Regions from separate parts of the Sphingobacterium tenebrionis genome, predicted to be linked through region 4. Evidence: riboswitches for the same ligand, from Rfam matches in the RefSeq annotation. Region 4 holds a riboswitch; each other region holds the start of a gene.
The links. A riboswitch is a leader RNA that binds a small molecule or an ion and turns the genes downstream of it on or off. The one in region 4 is predicted to bind S-adenosylmethionine.

Region 1: it holds a riboswitch for S-adenosylmethionine, as region 4 does, so the genes downstream of both, VJ786_RS14855 (5-oxoprolinase) here and metE (5-methyltetrahydropteroyltriglutamate--homocysteine S-methyltransferase) in region 4, are expected to answer to the same signal.
Region 2: it holds a riboswitch for S-adenosylmethionine, as region 4 does, so the genes downstream of both, VJ786_RS03430 (O-acetylhomoserine aminocarboxypropyltransferase/cysteine synthase family protein) here and metE (5-methyltetrahydropteroyltriglutamate--homocysteine S-methyltransferase) in region 4, are expected to answer to the same signal.
Region 3: it holds a riboswitch for S-adenosylmethionine, as region 4 does, so the genes downstream of both, metF (methylenetetrahydrofolate reductase [NAD(P)H]) here and metE (5-methyltetrahydropteroyltriglutamate--homocysteine S-methyltransferase) in region 4, are expected to answer to the same signal.

What each region holds. Positions count from the first base shown of each region.
Region 1 covers NZ_JAYLLN010000046.1:25,045-28,380, forward strand. Annotated here, with positions in the region: gene VJ786_RS14845 (helix-turn-helix domain-containing protein) at 1-493, shown strand, start outside; gene VJ786_RS14850 (hypothetical protein) at 616-1,296, shown strand; SAM-I-IV-variant riboswitch at 1,623-1,716, shown strand; gene VJ786_RS14855 (5-oxoprolinase) at 1,774-2,037, shown strand; gene VJ786_RS14860 (DUF2891 domain-containing protein) at 2,115-3,212, opposite strand; gene VJ786_RS14865 (DUF937 domain-containing protein) at 3,279-3,336, shown strand, end outside.
Region 2 covers NZ_JAYLLN010000004.1:149,340-152,675, forward strand. Annotated here, with positions in the region: gene dapA (4-hydroxy-tetrahydrodipicolinate synthase) at 1-660, shown strand, start outside; gene VJ786_RS03425 (hypothetical protein) at 1,040-1,471, shown strand; SAM riboswitch class I at 1,582-1,694, shown strand; gene VJ786_RS03430 (O-acetylhomoserine aminocarboxypropyltransferase/cysteine synthase family protein) at 1,892-3,199, shown strand; gene VJ786_RS03435 (homoserine O-acetyltransferase family protein) at 3,238-3,336, shown strand, end outside.
Region 3 covers NZ_JAYLLN010000005.1:64,137-67,472, reverse strand. Annotated here, with positions in the region: gene VJ786_RS03795 (UvrD-helicase domain-containing protein) at 1-150, opposite strand, end outside; gene VJ786_RS03790 (30S ribosomal protein S16) at 277-804, shown strand; gene rimM (ribosome maturation factor RimM) at 887-1,414, shown strand; SAM riboswitch class I at 1,491-1,590, shown strand; gene metF (methylenetetrahydrofolate reductase [NAD(P)H]) at 1,638-2,594, shown strand; gene VJ786_RS03775 (hypothetical protein) at 2,646-3,014, opposite strand.
Region 4 covers NZ_JAYLLN010000029.1:18,857-22,192, reverse strand. Annotated here, with positions in the region: gene VJ786_RS11760 (TonB-dependent receptor domain-containing protein) at 1-1,584, shown strand, start outside; SAM riboswitch class I at 1,725-1,824, shown strand; gene metE (5-methyltetrahydropteroyltriglutamate--homocysteine S-methyltransferase) at 1,896-3,336, shown strand, end outside.

The DNA.
Region 1 (3,336 bases), on a different contig from region 4:
AGAGAATAAAAGAAGGATCGAGGAGTACATGGACAAACTGGAACGGGAGAAAACTGAACCGAGGAAAGAAATACGCGTGGAAGAAAAACCTGCAGTGGAAATTGATGCTTCAGAACCTGTAGAACCAATAGAGCCAGACGAGCGAAGTATTAGGCTTTTGGAAAAACTTCGATTGTTTGAGGAAGGAGAATTGTTTACCGATCCTAAAATGAGCCTTTCTTATTTGGCGAGCCACTTGGAAACGAATACCATTACCCTTTCCAAACTGATCAATACCTATAAAGAGATGAATTTCAATGATTATATCAATGGCTTAAGGATTAAATATATTATTGAAAAGATCAAAAACGAACCTAAATTCGAACAATATAAAATCAGCTATTTGGCGGAAGTAAGTGGGTTTTCTTCCCATAGTATTTTTAGCAAGGCATTTAAAAAGAGTACAGGATTTACACCTTCCCAATTTTTGGATTATTTGAAAGAGGATCGATAAGTGTTTGTGTATTAGGACTGTGGGTGGGTTGGTTTGCGCAATTATATAATTCAACAAAGCCTTTCTTAGTATAAACAATTGATGTGGTTTACCTTTAGGAAGCGAATCATAAAATCATTAATATGTTTATATCAGTAAGACAATTAGAGGAAGCTGCATTTGCTGCAGATCATTTAGTAAATCCGGTTAACGGTAATAATCCGATGGTTTTGGTGTATTATAGAAATTATACAGCCACCGCTTTCTTTACCGGATATACCAAGAAAGCAGGAGCAGTTTATTTGGATAGCACTACGAATAAGAGGATTTCAAAAAGTAAATGGACGAACGAAATGAAAGTCTTTGCTTTGGAAAAAGAAAAATTGGTGCCCGCTGCTCCTCATACCATGAAGCCTACAATTTTTGGCTATATCATGATGCTGGCTGTGGTCGGATTCTTTGGCTATATGGCTTATGATTCATTAAAACCAGCTAAACCGATTCCTGCGGAATATACCGCACTTTTGAAAGAACCAAAGGCAGGGGATATGTATTATGGTCGATATGAGCAGATGGAACCGGGTGAACGAGTGGCTAGAAAGGCGGGTTTCGGATGGTTTAAGGTGCTGAATAATCAGAATGGTAATATTGTGGTGGCATTGAATAAACATATGAGCAGTAATCATAAACCTTCCAAGGATATGGATCAGGTGGATTTTGAGGAAACTGGTAAATTGGTTAAGATTCAATCTCAGGAAAGCTATGAATTAAAATTAAGGTCTGAGGATAAGACGTTGGAGTTTTATTTTACGGAGAAGAAGTAGGGGGATTTTAGATGATAGATGATAGATGATAGATTTTTGACCTTTCTCGTCATTGCGAGGAACGAAGCAATCTTCCTTCATGTCATGCTGAGCGAAGTCGAAGCATCTACGTTTGGTACCCAGTACAGATCTTTCGACTTCGCTCAGCATGACATACTCGTACAGATCCTTCGACGATGCTCAGGATGACAAAGTCCATAGATTGCTTCGTTCCTCCCAATGACGGGAAGATTGCTTCGTCGTGCCTCCTCGCAATGACGCATTTATACCCATACCATAATCAAAAAAAAAATTTTTTTGAAATCCCAATAATATCTACTAACTTTGTAGAGTATTCAGAATTGCAAAAGCAATACCAACCGAGTGTAGACACCGCGGTGGTGAAATAATACGGGTTTCCTACCAAAATAAACGAAAAGGAACAACACCCCAAAATTTCTGGATGCAAGGATGGTTTAATTTTTAAACAAGAATTGTATGTCAAACACAAAAGAATTTCAACAACACTTAGTGGAGCAGTTCCACCATTACAGTACCCAAGAATTGGTGGTATTGAACAATGATTTAGTACAATCTAACTGGGGGAGCAGTAAAACTGCCTTTCGCAGTGCACTATTAACGACTCTCTCTAAACGAGGCATAGATCTATCTGCAATTATCCATAGTTTGGATGGATTTACGCAAATCCAGCGGGTGGCCGTCCGCCTCGAGGCTAATAAATTAGTTCCCCTGGATGCATAACATGTTCTATAGGCAGTAGGTCAACGACTTACTGCCGTTTTTTTAATAACTATTCACTTATTTTATAGATAGCTCACTTATTTTATAGATAGCGCATAAAGGGCAAAAGTACCCAGCCAATGTGTTCCCATATAATCATCCTGTTTGGATATATTTGGGATGGAGAAAGCAACGTGCGCATGTGCTATTTGGTTCAGGTGTTTTAGTGCTGGAAGTTTTAAGGCAATACCTTTCAAACAGGCAGCACGACTGTAATTTAAGCCATCCAGATGCACCAGTTTTCCATCGGTTCGATCTTTTACAATGGCAGGTTCAAGCTTGAAGCTGCTATCATAAAGTTCGGGCATAAAAGTCTTCAACCAAGCATCATAGGCCGAACTCTCCATGATCTTGCTCATCAGAAAGGCTTCTTCTAAGCAAGGGGATAGGAAATCATATCCGGAAGGTTCATAAGCCAGGTTACAGTTTTTATCCTGATGGTAAAGACGCTCTGCATTCTCAGATATGCTTTTTATAAAATTCTGATTGTTAACTGTTTTAGCATAATCTAAGGAAAGGGATAGTCCAAATGCAGAATTATCATGTTGTCCTGCTCGGATAGGATAGACCAGTTTTGGAAGGTATTCCATGTAACGCTGTACCAAAAGATCCACTAATGGCTGTAGGGCTTGTTCCCATTTTTTGGCGTCGGCATCCTCCCAGGTATGTAACTCCTCCTGCAGTTTGAACAACCATGCCCATCCATAGGTCCTTTCAAAATTCAGGTTGTTCTTATCTTCAAAAAAGGCTTTTTCAACCTGTACATTTTCCGGTGTAATATGGGCATTCAATACCTTCCTAATGGCACCATCGGTATCCAATTCCGGGAATTCTTTCATCAACTTGACGATCGACCAATAGCCATGAACCGAAGAGTGCCAATCAAAACAGCCATAGAAAACCGGCCGTAAGGATTTTGGGGTTTTAAGATCGGCATCCGATCCGATAACCTGGCCTAATTTATTCGGATATTCGATCTGTAAACAATGGGTAGGTAAGGAAAAAATAGATTTGGCAATATCTGCATTCAATTTGATCTCTTCAACGTTCGCCGGCTCTTCTTTTTGTTGGTTGTTTTGACAGGCTGTAAACAAAAATGTACAGCATGTAAAAAATAAAAGACGGGTTTTATTCATGATATGTATTTGGCTTTATATTTGATTTATAAATGTAATATTTATTAACAAAAAATAAACTAAAACATGAACATTACAGATTTAATTTCCGGCGGGATTGGTTCTCAAGCCGTTGAAGGTATTT
Region 2 (3,336 bases), on a different contig from region 4:
CCGTTGGTGGCAGGTATTGGTGGAAACAATACCCATGAAATCGTGGAACAGGTGAAGAACTTTGAAAGCTTGGATTATATGGCTATTCTTTCCGTATCGCCTTATTATAACAAGCCTACGCAAGAAGGGATTTATCAGCATTATAAAGCGGTTGCAGAAGCAGCAAAACTGCCTATTATTTTATATAATGTACCGGGAAGGACGGGTAGTAATATGAGTCCGGCGACAACGGTACGCTTGGCAAAGGATTTTTCGAATATTGTAGCGACGAAAGAAGCTTCTGGGAATTTTGCGCAGTTCAGTGAGATTTTGAGGGATAAGCCCGAAGGGTTTTTATTGATTTCTGGGGATGATCCAGTGACACTTCCGATGATGGCGTTGGGAGCTGCAGGGATTATTTCTGTGGTGGGAAATGCTTATCCGAATAAGGTTTCAACCTTGGCGCATTTATGTGCGGAAGGTAATTTTGAAGAAGCAAGAGCGATTCATCAGGAGTTATTGAAGATTACGGATCTTTGTTTTGTGGAAGGAAATCCTTGTGGGGTGAAGTATATTTTGGAGAGGAAAGGATTTGGAAAGGATAATGTGAGGTTGCCTTTGGTTCCTGTTACTGATGGAACAAGGAAGTTGATTGATGAAGAGATGGAGGTTTTAGGGTAAGTTGAAACGTCATTGCGCCTCGCGTCATTGCGAGGAACACGTAATTACGCCTACCCGTCATTGCGAGGAACGAAGCAATCTTCAGCCATGTCATGCTGAGCGAAGTCGAAGCATCTACATGTGGTAACCGTAAAGATCCTTCGACTACGCTCAGGATGACAAAGGCTGCTCAGGATGTCAGAGTCCAAAGATTGCTTCGTCGTGCCTCCTCGCAATGACGTAAAGCTCCTCGCAATGACGTAAAGATCATGCAATTACGTAAAGCTCCTCGCAATGACGAAAATTCAACCAAGTTTCTTATTTTTAGGTATTCTTTTTGTGCTATCAACATACAACACTTTAAGACACACATACAACCCTATAAGAAAAAAACATCGTTATGGAAACTTCAAACCAACCCCCTAAACAAGAAAAATCCATGTTCAAGAAAATCCTAGGATGGTTCTTTTTGGTATTATTCGCAGGAATTGCCATTGCCATCTTCTTTAAATATTTCTTTGTATTCGGCGAAGGTGTCAAATCCGGCGAATTGAACTACGCGGTCAAAAAAGGCAATATCTTCAAAACCTACGAAGGAAAACTCATCCAAGAAGGGATCAGGACCCAATCAACAGGCGCCGGTCTTTCCAGCAATGAGTTTGAATTCTCCATTGCCAATGATTCCATTTACCAAATCCTGGAAAGCAATTCTGGAAAATCCTTCGACCTACACTATAAAGAGTACCACGGCGTTATTCCATGGCGTGGAAACACCCGCTATATCGTCGATAAAGTAGTCGAAATCCGCGAAGCAAAACCTAGAGGATTTTAGGTTTCTTCAATTTTTTTAGGTAAAACGTTGCAAATATTGATTTCACACCCTATATTTGCGACGTACTTCAATAGTAGTACCCTAATCAATACCCTTCTCTGAATGGTCTTGATTTATAAAGAAGTGGCGAGAGACTGGCTCTATGACCCACTGGCAACCTTCAACGTGATTGAAAAGGTGCCAATTCCTGTCCGAAGCAATAATGCTTAGGAGCATATAAATGAAATAGACTATGACAATTACATCATCAAAATCTACATTTCAAGCTTGCTGTATAACGCGAATGCGTTAGTCGTCGGTATGTTTATACATTCCCTTTCTCAAAGGCAAAAGGGAAAAACATGACCATTTTAGACGACTACCGTAAGGACAGCCTTATGCCTGAAAAACCCATTAATTTTAATTTAAAACCAAAAAATCATGTCAGAAAATAAAAACTTTAAATTTGAAACCTTACAGGTTCATGCCGGCCAAGAAGTAGATCCTACTACCGGTTCAAGAGCTTTACCTATATACCAGACTTCATCATACGTATTTGAAAATGCAGAACATGGAGCCAATCTTTTTGCCCTAAAACAGTTCGGAAATATCTATACCCGTATCATGAACCCAACCACCGATGCATTCGAAAAAAGAATCGCAGCATTGGAAGGTGGTGTTGCCGCATTAGCGGTAGCTTCAGGACAAGCAGCCCAATTCATCGCATTGACCAACATCCTGGAATCAGGAGATAATTTTGTGTCGGGTGCTAACCTATATGGAGGTACTTACAACCAATTCAAGGTTTCTTTCAAAAGATTAGGTATCGAAGCGAGATTTGCGGAGGATACCGATGCCGATAAGATCGAATCATTGATCGACGATAAAACCAAAGCGATCTATGTAGAGACCATCGGTAACCCAAGCTATAACATTCCCGATTTTGAAAAAATTGCGGCTGTTGCCAAAAAACATGACCTTCCATTGATCGTCGATAATACCTTTGGTGCAGGCGGTTACCTGTTCAAACCTTTGGAACATGGTGCCAATATCGTGGTAGAATCGGCTACGAAATGGATCGGAGGACATGGAACTAGCATCGGCGGTGTGATCGTGGATGGTGGTAACTACAACTGGGGAAATGGAAAATTCAAGCAATTTTCTGAACCTTCCGAAGGCTACCATGGCTTGGTGTTCTCCGAGGTATTCGGTGAAAACGGTCCTTTCGGAAACATCCAATTTGCGATCCGTGCTCGTGTAGAAGGCCTTCGTGATTTTGGCCCTGCCCTATCTCCTTTCAATTCCTGGTTATTGGTGCAAGGATTAGAAACCCTTTCCCTACGTGTACAACGCCATGTGGACAATGCCTTAGAGATCGCCCAATGGTTGGATGCACATCCACAGGTGGAAAAAGTTAGCTATCCGGGATTGAAAAGCCACCCATACCATCAAAATGCTCAGAAATACCTGAAGAATGGTTATGGTGCCGTATTATCCTTCACCGTTAAAGGCGGCGTAGAGAAAGCCAATGAATTTATTGATTCCCTAGAGCTGATCAGCCACCTGGCAAACGTTGGGGATGCTAAATCATTGATCATCCATCCGGCGGCTACCACTCACCAACAATTGAGTGCTGAAGATCAGGTAAAAGCAGGTGTACAACCAGGTCAATTGCGTTTGTCGGTAGGTATTGAGCATATTGATGACATCAAAGCAGACTTGGAACAAGCATTTCAGAAGATTAAATAGATCATAATAGGTCTTAGCATAAGCATAAATTAGAGCACATGAGTCTTAAAATATTCGAATATGGACAGGAATTCCCACTGGAAAGTGGGAAGAAACTGCCAAATATTCAGATTGCTTATCATACTTATGGTGAGTTG
Region 3 (3,336 bases), on a different contig from region 4:
GGTTGCTTTGTTGGTAAAGGTTACAGCAAGTATTTCGCGGTAATTGCTTTCCTTGGCCAACAATAAAGATAGGTAATGGACGGTCAGGCTGAATGTCTTTCCGGAGCCTGCCGATGCTTTAACTATTTTTAGGGGTGCTTTTTCTTGCATAGGGTGTTGTGGATTAATGTGATGAATATAACGGTTTGCTTTTATTATTGGAAATAAGTTTTTATCTTTGCGTCCCTTCTTGCATGAAGCACGGGGGATATGTTGAATACATAAAATAAAAAAAACATGGCAACTAAAATCAGATTGCAAAGACATGGTAAAAAAGGAAAACCTTTTTACCACGTAGTAGTAGCAGATGCACGTGCTCCACGTGATGGTAAATTCATCGAGCGTATCGGTTCTTATAACCCGAACACTAACCCAGCAACTATCGTATTAGATTTCGAAAAAGCATTGGATTGGATGAATAAAGGTGCACAACCTACTGACACCGCTCGCGCTATCCTTTCTTACAAAGGTGTTTTGTACAAAAAGCACTTACAAGGTGGTGTGAAAAAAGGTGCGTTCGACGAAACTAAAGCAGAAGAACTTTTCAACAACTGGTTAGAAGGTAAAGGTGCTCAAATCGAAGGAAAAAAATCAGGTTTAGCAAAAACTAAAGAAGAAGCTAAAAAAGCTGCTTTAGCTGCTGAAGCGAAGAAAAAAGATGACAGAGCTGCTGCTATCGCTGCTAAAAACACTCCTGTTGCTGAAGAAACAACAGAAGAGGTTGCGGAAGAAGCTACTGAAAACACTGAAGAAACTGAAGGATAGTTCCTTAAAGCATTATTCAAATGAAAGCCGATCTACTTTAGATCGGCTTTTTTTGTATTTTTGTGGCTTAATTGAAAAAAAAATGAACATCGATCAATGTTTTTACATCGGATATATCAGTAAGACCCGCGGTCTGAAAGGGGAGGTCCAATTGTTTTTTGAGTTTGAGGATTATGCCGACCTGGATCTGGATGTCATCTTTGTAGAAATTGATAAGAAGTTGGTTCCTTATTTCGTGGATCAGGTCAAGTTGCACAATAACAGTACAGCCTACGCTTGGTTTGAGGATGTGGACCATATCGATAAGGCCCAACCGCTGGTGCGTAAGAAGATCTATCTCCCTAACGATAAAATGCCGGAAAGAGATCCGGATGATTTCCGATATTCCGATTTGATCGGCTATGTGGTGATCGATGAGAAGGATGGGGAGCTGGGAGAGATCTTGGATGTGCAGGAAATGCCGCAGCAGTTTATTGCCACGGTGGATATGGATGGACAAGAGGTGCTGTTTCCATTGAACGATGATCTGATCGTTGGTATGGATCCGGAAGAAGAAGTGATCGTAGTGAAACTTCCAGAAGGACTGATCGATCTGTACAGAAAACTATAATTGTTCTGGAAACCCTAACAGGTACAGGAACATTAAAATAATTTTTACTTTTCAGATTTTAAACCGATATTAGCGGTGCTTATAGAGAAAGGCAGAGGGACTAGACCCGCTGAAGCCTTAGCAACCTGACACTTGTCAAGGTGCTACATTCTACCTTTAACCAGGAAAGATAAGCTGATGAACCAGTACTCGCTGTGTTTTCTCTAAGCATTAATTTTAGTATATGAAGATTGTAGATCACATTAAAAATGCGAATGGCAAGACCTTGTATTCCTTTGAATTGCTTCCGCCAGCAAAAGGACAGGGGATACAGAGTATTTTCAAGACCATGGACGAATTGATGGAATTCAAACCTCCGTTTATTGATGTTACTTACCACCGGGAAGATTATCTCTATAAGCAACATTCCAACGGTTTATTGGAACGGGTGTCGTATAGAAAACGTCCCGGCACGGTGGCCATCTGTGCTGCAATCATGAGTAAATATAAAGTGGATGCGGTTCCGCATCTGATCTGTGGTGGTTTCACGAAGGAAGAGACAGAAAATGCCTTGATCGATCTTAACTTTTTAGGGATCGATAATGTATTGGTGTTACGTGGAGATGCGCGTAAGGGCGACTCTGATTTTATTCCTACACCAGAAGGACATGCCTATGCCATCGACCTGTTGGAGCAGGTAGCTGATATGAATCGCGGGCAATACCTGCATGAAGATATTGGGAGTTCCGAAAAAACTGATTTCTGTATAGGAGTGGCCGGTTATCCGGAAAAGCATTTTGAAGCACCAAACTTCAATACAGATTTTAAGTGGCTGAAAAAGAAAGTGGAAATGGGTGCTGAGTTTATTGTGACCCAAATGTTCTTTAATGTCGAAAAATATAAAGAATTCGTAACGAAATGTAGGGAGCATGATATCCATGTGCCGATCATTCCCGGTTTGAAACCTTTGACGACGAAGAATCAATTGATCACCCTGCCGAGGATCTTCCATTTGGATATCCCTGAGGATTTAAGTGATGCGGTGGATGCTTGTAAAACCAATGCCGAAGTGAGGCAGGTTGGTGAAGAGTGGCTGGTGCAGCAATGTAAGGAGCTGATCGAATTTGGTGCTCCGGTACTGCATTTCTATACCATGAGTAATCCTGGTCCGACAAAAAAGATAGTAGAAAAACTGGTTTAAAAATAAATGCCGATTGGATGCAATCGGCATTTATTTTTAAAGACTTAAATCTTAATTTTCTTCTTCTTCCTCTTCTTTACTAATTTTAGCCCATTTATCAAGCTGCTCTTTTGTTAAGAAGGTTTTCACTTTAGCTGTTCTAGCTTTAAGATTTGCCTCTTGTTGTTCTCTTTTTGTTTTAATCGCAACGCCTTGTGCCTCAAGAATATCAGTTTCTTGTTTTGCTGAAATTAACACATGCTTAGCAATGGAATCCTGCTGAGGTTTTGTCAAAGCTAATTTTTCAGTCAATGACTTGACAATAGATTCCGTTACATTTTTAGCAATAAAGTAATCACGCTCTGCTGGTTTAGTTTCTTGTGCAGATGCCACACCCACTGTCAAAGCAGCTGCAAATGCGATTGATAATAATTTTTTCATTTTACGTTTATTAATGGTCACTCTATGTGATTTATTAGAATTTAAAGTTAAGAATATTGTTTATTATTTCCACAAATGTTATTTAATTTTATGACTGGTTAAGGTGTTTAAAGGTTTAATGCTGTTTCTTAACTTATTTTCATTAGTTTTTGTTAATATTGTTAACTTTAAATAGTTGTATTTCAGCTTATTGTTCTCCTTATGGTTTTTTATAGCAACCCGGTAACCAAGTTTATTGTCCCAGGATTTATGCGTTTCTACGGATAATTTACATTTGTAATTTAACATATTTTAACATTTATGCCTTTGTTCGATGTATCAT
Region 4 (3,336 bases):
AAAAAACCACACAATACCGATAAATTATATTTCAATGCCTACGCCAATAATATGGGCCGTACGGATATCAACCTGAATGTTGCTACCCACCTGAACGAAAAATGGTCAGTAGGATTGTTGCTGCATGACAACTTCATGTACAATAAGAAGATGAACTTCAGCGACAATGGATTTAGGGATATGCCGGTTGGAAACCTATTCTCCGGTATCAATAGATGGCATTATGAAAATGGAAAAGGTGTCATTGCACAATTTGGGGTAAAATTCCTACATGATGACCGTGTTGGTGGACAGATCGATTTCAATGAAGACACCGACAAGTTTACGACCAACCAATATGGCTTGGGCTTCAAAAACGAGCGTATTGAAGGTTTTGGTAAACTAGGTTATGTATTCCCGACCAACAAACATCGTAGTATCGGTCTACAATTATCAGCAAGCCGCTATAAACAGGAAAGTTTCTTCGGATTGAATGCTTACGACAGTGAGCAGAAATCCATGTATGCCAACTTATTGTTCCAGGATATCATTTCCGATGTGACCCATAAATACAAAGTGGGTGCATCCATCCAATATGATGATATGGATGAGCAGTTAAGCCGTGTGAACAGCACAAATGATTACGATTATAACTTCGGAAGAAAAGAATCGGTTGCGGGTGCATTCTTAGAATATACCTTTAGCCCTTCGGAGAAATTCGATGCGGTATTGGGTATCCGCCAGGATTACAATAACCTATATGGTTGGTTCACCACACCACGGGCGGTACTGCGTTATGAGCCTATCTTAGGAACCACTTTCCGCATCAGTTCAGGACGTGGACAACGTACAGCGAATGTTTTTGCAGAGAACTTAGGTATTTTTGCATCCAGCCGTACTATTAAAGACTTGGCCCAATTGGTGTCTGGTGAAGCAGCTTATGGATTAAAACCAGAGGTTTCTTGGAATACAGGCTTTACATTTGACCAAAGCTTCCAATTGTTCGGTCGTGAGTCTGGCTTATCGTTAGAATTGTTCCACAACAACTTCCAAAACCAGGTCGTGGTTGATTTCGAAAACCCACGAGAAGTAGCATTCTATAATCTGGATGGCAAATCCTATTCGAACAGTGTTCAGGCAGAATTCCGTTTCATGCCGGCACAGCACTTCGAAGCACGTTTTGCATACCGTATGTTGGATGTACAGACCGAATATACTTCCGGAAAATTACAGAAACCATTGACAGCAAAACACCGTGGATTCATGAACTTGGCCTACAACCTACATTCGGGATGGAGTTTTGATTATACCTTGAATGTGGTGGGCAAGAAACGTCTTCCAAGTACGGTAGGTAATCCAGAGGCGTATCAATTGGCAACGGAATCAGATGCTTATGTTACGATGAATGCTCAGGTGAGCAGAACATTTGGAAAGAACAAGAATTTTGATGTGTATGTTGGTGGTGAGAACCTGAGCAACTACTTCCAAAAAGATCCGATCTTGGCACATGACAACCCGTTTGGAGCTAATTTCGACACGAATTTAGTTTGGGGTCCGATAGTAGGAAGAATGTTTTATACCGGTATCAGATACCATATTAAGTAAAAAGGTAAAATATTTATTAAGTAATAGCATGAAGAGCCTCTGGTGTAAAAGCTGGGGGCTTTTTCTGTTTTAGCAGGGGATAAATGAAAGATATAGAAATATTTTTTTGTTAATATAAAATCTTATCCCTACCTTAGCACCGCTTATAGAGAAAGGCAGAGGGACTAGACCCGATGAAGCCTTAGCAACCTGTCCCTTGACAAGGTGCTACATTCTACCTCTAAAGAGGAACGATAAGCTGGACTCACTAATCCTTAGGAGCCTTCTCTTAGCAAACGACTTTAGTAAAAATTAATTAAGTACAATACTTTATGTTATTAACGAACAATTTAGGTTACCCACGTGTGGGCGCGTTCCGCGAGCTAAAGAAAGCTAATGAAGCTTACTGGGCAAAAAAAATCAGCGCGGAAGAATTATTGCAAGCTGGACTGAAAATCCGTGAAGGCAATTGGAAGACTCAAAAAGATGCAGGCATCGATTTGATCCCTTCTAACGATTTCTCATTCTACGATCAAGTATTAGACCTATCCTTAACTGTAGGCGCTATCCCTGCTCGTTACAACTCCCTTTTGAACAAAATCGATCGCCAGTATAACTTAGACCTATACTTCGCGATGGCTCGTGGTTTCCAAGAAGGTGGTGTCGATGTGACCGCTATGGAAATGACCAAATGGTTCGATACAAACTACCACTATATCGTTCCTGAATTCGTTAAAAACCAAGAATTCAAATTGACTTCAGAGAAATTCCTAAGCGAATACAATGAAGCAAAACAACAAGGTATCGAAACTAAACCGGTGATCATCGGCCCAATCACTTACTTATTATTAGGTAAAGAAAAAGAAGCTGGATTCAACCGTATCGATCTTATCGATATTTTATTACCTGTTTACGAAGAAATCTTAGCAAAATTGGCTGATGCTGGCGCTCAATACGTACAGATCGACGAGCCTTTCTTAGCTTTGGATATCAACGATGCTACCCGTGCGCTATACGCAAGTGTTTTCGAAAAACTTGCAGCAGCAGCTAAAGGCATCAAATTAATCGTTGCAACTTATTTCGAGGCATTACGTGACAACGAAGATACTGCTTTGGCACTTCCTGTACACGCGCTTCACCTGGATCTAGTTCGTGGTGAAGATCAACTCGACTCTATATTAGCGAAAGTTCCTGCTAACCTAACCCTTTCCTTAGGGGTGGTTGAAGGCCGTAACATTTGGAAAAATGATTACGAAAAATCCTTGACAAAAATCAACCAAGCAGTTGAGAAATTAGGAAAAGACCGTGTATGGGTTGCTCCTTCTTCTTCTCTATTGCACGTTCCTTTTGACTTGGACAACGAAAACAACGAAGAGTCTCTTCCTGCGGAAGTTAAAAACTGGTTAGCGTTCGCTAAACAGAAATTAGCTGAAGTAAAAGACTTAGCGGTATTGGCAGAAGGTGAAGTAGATGCAGCAACACAAAAACGTTTCGAAGCCAACAAAGCAGCAAACGAAAGCCGCCGTACTTCTCCATTGATCCACAAACCAGAAGTTAAAACCCGTGTAAGCAACATCACTGATGAAGACGCTACACGTACTTCTAAATTCAACGATCGTAAAAAAGCGCAAAAAGCGAAGTTCAATCTTCCTGACTATGCAACTACGACAATCGGTTCCTTCCCACAAACTAAAGATGTTCGTAAATGGAGAGCTGACTTGAAAAAAGGTGCTATTTCCCAAGAACAATATGATAAAGAAATTGCTGAAGAAA